3 regions of the Pantoea phyllosphaerae genome follow, and region 2 is predicted to be linked to each of the others. Evidence: predicted binding sites of a transcription regulator. Region 2 holds the regulator's gene; each other region holds the start of a gene.
The links. Region 2 encodes sigma-54, which starts transcription at its own class of promoters, with help from an activator protein. Its sites were predicted from a motif close to GTTGGCACANNTTTCGCTNT; they were not measured.
Positions count from the first base shown of each region.

Region 1: the regulator sigma-54 is predicted to act here: its motif matches at 769-788, upstream of glnA (glutamate--ammonia ligase).
Region 3: the regulator sigma-54 is predicted to act here: its motif matches at 1,038-1,057, upstream of glnK (P-II family nitrogen regulator).

Region 1 is NZ_JBPFDE010000015.1:89,944-92,217, forward strand. Features, by position in the region: gene typA (ribosome-dependent GTPase TypA) at 1-499, opposite strand, end outside; gene glnA (glutamate--ammonia ligase) at 935-2,274, shown strand, end outside.
Region 2 is NZ_JBPFDE010000004.1:167,810-170,083, reverse strand. Features, by position in the region: gene lptB (LPS export ABC transporter ATP-binding protein) at 1-495, shown strand, start outside; gene rpoN (RNA polymerase factor sigma-54) at 543-1,976, shown strand; gene hpf (ribosome hibernation promoting factor) at 1,998-2,274, shown strand, end outside.
Region 3 is NZ_JBPFDE010000003.1:185,851-188,124, reverse strand. Features, by position in the region: gene ACR6A7_RS06340 (SmdB family multidrug efflux ABC transporter permease/ATP-binding protein) at 1-852, shown strand, start outside; gene glnK (P-II family nitrogen regulator) at 1,110-1,448, shown strand; gene amtB (ammonium transporter AmtB) at 1,482-2,274, shown strand, end outside.

The sequences.
Region 1 (2,274 bases), on a different contig from region 2:
CAGATGCGTAAATGATCGGGAAATCAAGCTGCTCGTCGGTAGCGTCCAGATTGACGAACAGGTCGAATACCTGGTCAACAACCCAGTCAGGACGCGCGCCCGGACGGTCAATCTTGTTGATAACGACGATCGGCTTCAAACCATGGGCAAAGGCTTTTTTGGTCACGAAGCGAGTTTGCGGCATAGGGCCATCCATCGCATCGACAACCAGCAGCACCGAATCAACCATAGACATGACGCGCTCTACCTCACCGCCAAAGTCGGCGTGTCCTGGGGTATCAACGATGTTGATACGGTAGTCATTCCATTTGATAGCGGTGTTTTTAGCGAGGATGGTAATTCCACGCTCTTTCTCCAAATCGTTGGAGTCCATCACGCGCTCAGTCGCTTCGGTACGCGCGTCAAAGGTACCGGACTGTTGCAGCAGCTTATCAACCAGGGTGGTCTTACCATGGTCGACGTGCGCGATGATGGCGATGTTACGCAAATTTTCGATCACAACTTTGCCTCAGGCATTAGAAATAGCGCGCTATTGTACACGGATTAAGCGGGATACTGAACACGATCACACTTTTCACCTGAAGTTTATTGCACTGACGGAAATTTGCGCTGGATGCGGTGCACTTAATGCACTAAGTTGGAGGTTTGCACCATTTTAGTGCCACTAAAAGGCGGGCAAGCACAACTTTGGTGCAAATTTGCCACGCTGGTGCAGCGCGCTGGCAACAAAAGGGTGCGCACAGGCAGGGTTTAGCCGCAAAAAAGAAAGTTGGCACAGAATTCGCTTTATCTCTTATAAGCGAAAACAGCAGTTGCACAACGGTTGCAGAGCTTGCCGAGATCGGTTGGTTGGGGATGGCGGTCGGACACTTCAGGTTTCAGACGACGCAGCCACTCACCACGATGACAATGACCATTTCCAGGAGAGTTGAGTATGTCCGCTGAACACGTTCTCTCGATGATGAACGAGCACGAAGTTAAGTTTGTTGACCTGCGTTTTACCGATACCAAAGGTAAAGAACAGCACGTTACTATCCCTGCTCACCAGGTTAACGCTGACTTCTTCGAAGAAGGCAAAATGTTTGATGGCTCCTCTATCGGCGGCTGGAAAGGCATTAACGAATCAGACATGGTGCTGATGCCGGACGCGACCACCGCCGTTCTGGATCCGTTCTTCGAAGACCCGACGCTGATCATCCGTTGTGACATCCTCGAGCCAGGCACCATGCAGGGCTACGATCGCGACCCGCGCTCTATCGCTAAACGCGCTGAAGAGTATCTGCGCTCATCAGGCATCGCCGACACCGTGCTGTTTGGACCGGAGCCGGAATTCTTCCTGTTCGACGACATTCGCTTCGGCTCTTCAACTTCCGGCTCGCACGTCGCTATCGACGATATCGAAGCGGCCTGGAACACCGGCAAAGAGTACGAAGGCGGCAACAAAGGCCACCGTCCGGGCCTGAAAGGCGGCTATTTCCCGGTTCCGCCGGTTGACTCCGCGCAGGATATCCGCTCCGCCATGTGTCTCACCATGGAGCAGATGGGCCTGGTGGTTGAAGCACATCACCATGAAGTGGCAACGGCTGGTCAGAACGAAGTGGCGACCCGCTTCAACACCATGACCAAGAAAGCGGACGAAATTCAGATTTATAAATATGTGGTGCACAACGTTGCGCACGCCTACGGCAAAACCGCGACCTTTATGCCGAAGCCAATGTTTGGCGACAACGGTTCAGGTATGCACTGCCATATGTCGCTCTCTAAAGGCGGCGTGAACCTGTTCGCTGGCGATAAGTACGGCGGCCTGTCTGAAACCGCGCTGTTCTACATCGGCGGTATCATCAAGCACGCGAAAGCGATCAATGCTCTGGCGAACCCGACCACTAACTCCTACAAGCGTCTGGTGCCTGGCTACGAAGCGCCGGTTATGCTGGCTTACTCTGCCCGTAACCGCTCCGCCTCTATCCGTATTCCGGTTGTCGCCAGCCCGAAAGCCCGCCGTATCGAAGCGCGCTTCCCGGATCCGGCCGCTAACCCGTACCTGGCGTTCACCGCGCTGCTGATGGCTGGCCTGGACGGCGTGATCAATAAGATCCACCCGGGCGATGCAATGGACAAGAACCTGTACGATCTGCCGCCGGAAGAAGAAGCGGAGATTCCAAAAGTAGCGGGTTCGCTGGAAGAAGCGCTGAACGCACTGAACGAAGATCGCGAGTTCCTGACCCGCGGCGGCGTGTTCACCGACGACGCCATCGATGCCTACATCGAACTGCG
Region 2 (2,274 bases):
CGCGGCATCGGCTACTTGCCGCAGGAGGCGTCGATTTTTCGCCGCCTCAGCGTCTACGACAACCTGATGGCGGTGCTGCAAATTCGCGACGATCTCACCGAAGAGCAGCGTCAGGATCGCGCTAACGAGCTGATGGATGAGTTCCATATCGCCCATCTGCGCGACAGCATGGGTCAGGCGCTGTCGGGCGGCGAGCGCCGCCGCGTCGAGATTGCGCGCGCGCTGGCCGCTAATCCTAAATTTATCCTGCTGGATGAGCCCTTCGCCGGCGTCGATCCCATCTCGGTTATCGATATAAAAAAAATCATTGAGCATCTGCGCGACAGCGGGCTTGGCGTGCTGATTACCGACCATAACGTACGTGAAACCCTGGCGGTTTGCGAACGCGCCTATATCGTCAGCCAGGGGCGTCTTATCGCTCACGGCACGCCGAATGAAATTCTTGAAGATGAGCAGGTTAAACGGGTTTATTTGGGCGAAGAGTTCAGACTCTGATAAGGTGTCGTTAATACGATGTTTGCTTAGGAAATCCCGTCCTGAATATGAAGCAAGGTTTGCAACTCAGGTTCAGCCAACAGCTGGCGATGACTCCGCAGCTGCAGCAGGCCATTCGGCTGCTGCAGCTCTCTACGCTTGAGCTGCAACAAGAGCTGCAGCTGGCGCTGGAGAGTAATCCGCTGCTGGAACAGGCTGAAATGCATGAAGAGATCGACAGCCGCGACTATCAGGAAGATGAGGTGCTGGACACGCGCGAGGCGCTTGAACAGAAAGAGCTGCCGGACGATTTGCCGCTCGACGCCACCTGGGACGAAATGTATACCGCAGGCACCCCTTCCGGCACCGGTACTGACTATCAGGATGATGAGCTGCCGGTCTATCAGGGCGAAACGACTCAGTCGCTGCAGGATTACCTGATGTGGCAGGTAGATTTAACGCCCTTTACCGATACCGATCGCGCTATCGCCACCTCGATCGTCGACGCCATCGACGATACTGGTTATCTTACCGTTTCGCTTGAGGAGATCCTCGACAGCATGGGCGATGAAGAGCTGGCGCTGGATGAGGTCGAGGCGGTGCTGAAGCGTATTCAGCGCTTCGATCCGGTGGGGGTTGGCGCGCGCGATCTGCGCGACTGCCTGCTGGTGCAGCTTTCCCAGTTCGCGCCGACCACGCCGATGCTGGCCGAGGCGCGCCTGATCGTCAGCAATCATCTCGACCTGCTGGCCAACCACGATTTCCGCAGCCTGATGCGCGTCACCCGCTTCAAAGAAGTTGTGCTGAAAGAGGCGATGCTGCTGATTCAGTCGCTGGATCCGCGTCCTGGCCAGTCGGTGCAGACCGGCGAGCCGGAATATGTCATTCCCGATGTGCTGGTGCGTAAGGTCGGCAAGCGCTGGACGGTGGATCTCAACGCCGATAGCGTGCCGCGTCTCAGGATCAATCAGCATTACGCCGCTATGGGCGGCGCGGCGCGGAACGACAGCGACAGTCAGTTTATCCGCACTAATCTGCAGGAAGCGCGCTGGCTGATCAAAAGTCTGGAAAGCCGCAACGATACGCTGCTGAAAGTCACGCGCTGCATCGTTGAGCAGCAGCAGGCCTTTTTCGAACAGGGCGAAGAGTTTATGCGTCCTATGGTGCTGGCGGATATCGCCCAGGCCGTGGATATGCATGAGTCCACCATCTCTCGCGTGACCACGCAGAAATACCTGCACAGCCCGCGCGGCATCTTTGAACTTAAATATTTTTTCTCCAGCCATGTGAATACCGAAGGCGGCGGCGAAGCCTCTTCTACGGCGATCCGCGCGCTGGTGAAAAAATTAATCTCGGCGGAGAATCCCGCTAAACCCTTGAGCGACAGCAAGCTCACCACCATGTTATCTGAACAGGGCATTATGGTGGCGCGCCGGACCGTCGCTAAATATCGCGAGTCTTTATCTATCCCGCCCTCCAACCAGCGTAAACAGCTGGTTTGACCGAAATGAGAAGGAAGACCTATGCAGCTAAACCTCACTGGGCAAAACGTTGAAATCACTGAACCACTGCGTGAGTTCATCAATACGAAATTTGCCAAACTGGAACACTACTTCGATCGTATTAATCAGGTTTATATTGTTCTGAAAGTGGAAAAGGTCACTCAGGTTGCAGAGGCGACTTTGCACGTCAACGGCGGCGAGCTGCACGCCACGTCGGAAGCGGAAGATATGTATGCGGCGCTTGACGGACTGGTGGATAAACTCGCCCGTCAGCTCACCCGGCATAAAGACAAACTGA
Region 3 (2,274 bases), on a different contig from region 2:
CAGCAGGCGGTGGTGTCGGGCGAGCGAATCTTCGAGCTGATGGATGCCGCGCAGCAGCGCTACGGCAGCGACGATCGCCCGCTGGCGTCAGGACGCATCTCGCTGCGTCAGCTAAGTTTCGCCTATCGCGCCGATCGCGAGGTGCTGAGCGACATCAACCTTGAGGTGCCGCCGCGCAGCTTCGTGGCGCTGGTCGGCCATACCGGCAGCGGTAAAAGCACCCTCGCGAATCTGCTGATGGGCTACTACCCGGCGACGCGCGGCGAAATCTGGCTGGACGATCGTCCTGTTGGCCAGCTCAGCCATCAGACGCTGCGGCGCGGTATCGCCATGGTGCAGCAGGATCCTGTGGTGCTGGCGGACAGCCTGCTGGCTAACGTGCGCCTCGGCCGCGATATCAGCGAAGAGGCGGTCTGGCAGGCGCTGGAGCAGGTGCAGCTCGCCTCGCTGGCGCGCGCATTGCCGGACGGCATTCATACGCGCCTGGGCGAGCAGGGCAATACCCTCTCGGTCGGGCAGAAGCAGCTGCTGGCGCTGGCGCGCGTGCTGGTGGCGATGCCGCAGATCCTTATCCTCGACGAGGCGACCGCCAATATCGACTCTGGCACCGAGCAGGCGATTCAGCAGACGCTGAGCAGGCTACGCCAGCACACCACGCTGGTGGTGATCGCTCATCGTCTGTCGACCATTACCGAGGCGGACACGATTCTGGTGCTGCATCGTGGTCAGGTGGTAGAGCAGGGCGATCACGCCGCGCTGCTGGCGCGACAGGGACGCTACTGGCAGATGTATCAGCTGCAGCAGGCGGGCGATGAACTCGCGTCGGGCAAGGCCGTCGCCACCGTGGAGTAAATTGCACCTTTTTTGCGCGCATTTATCAGAATGTTCTTACCCTTTGCACTTCTTTGAGGCCAGAAGCACCAAAGAAGTGCAGATTATTTAGCCTCTGGTTTCCCTTTTCTTCTCTCGCTCTCTTCTTTTGCCATTTCAAACCGGCCCGGCCTGCCTTTACGCCGCGTCGCATTCGCTCCTTCATTCCTGGCACAGCCTTTGCTTCTGTCTCTGCGTGTCTGAGGCGACTCACTTGTCTATTACCCGGAGGGGATGCAATGAAGCTGGTTACCGTGGTCATCAAACCGTTCAAACTGGAGGATGTGCGCGAAGCTCTCTCCTCTATCGGCATTCAGGGGCTGACCGTCTCTGAAGTTAAAGGGTTCGGCCGCCAGAAAGGCCATGCAGAGCTCTATCGCGGCGCCGAGTACAGCGTGAACTTTCTGCCCAAGGTCAAGATTGACGTTGCCATCGCCGACGATCAGCTCGACGAAGTGGTGGATGTGATCAGCAAAGCGGCCTATACCGGCAAGATCGGTGACGGCAAAATTTTTGTTGCCGAGCTGCAGCGCGTTATCCGTATTCGTACCGGTGAAACCGACGAAGCAGCGCTTTAATTTCGGCTACGTTATCTGATGGGATGGAAAAAAATGAATAAAGCACTCACCTTATTGGGCCTCATCAGCCTGTCGCTGTTACCGTCGCTGGCGATGGCTGCGCCTGCCGTAGCGGATAAAGCCGACAACGCCTTTATGATGATTTGCACCGCGCTGGTGCTGTTTATGACAATTCCAGGGATTGCGCTGTTTTACGGCGGTCTGATTCGCGGCAAAAACGTGCTCTCGATGCTGACGCAGGTGGCGGTGACGTTTGCACTGGTCTGCGTGCTGTGGATTGTGTACGGCTATTCGCTGGCCTTCAGCGAAGGCAACGCCTTCTTCGGTAGCTTCCAGTGGGCGATGCTGAAAAACATCGAGCTGAAAGCGGTTATGGGCAGCTTCTATCAGTATATCCACGTAGCGTTCCAGGCGTCGTTTGCCTGCATCACCGTGGGGCTGATCGTTGGCGCTATCGCCGAGCGTATTCGCTTCTCCGCGGTGCTGATTTTTGTCGGTGTGTGGGTGACGCTGGCCTATCTGCCGATTGCGCATATGGTCTGGGCGGGCGGTTTTCTGGCACAGGATGGCGCGCTGGACTTCGCTGGCGGCACCGTGGTGCATATCAACGCCGCCATCGCGGGCCTGGTGGGCGCCTATCTGGTAGGCAAACGCGCCGGCTTCGGCAAAGAGGCGTTCAAGCCGCATAACCTGCCGATGGTCTTCACCGGCACGGCGATCCTCTATGTGGGCTGGTTTGGCTTTAACGCCGGCTCCGCCTCTGCCGCCAACGAAATTGCTGCACTGGCCTTCCTGAACACCGTGGTAGCGACCGCAGGCGCGGTAT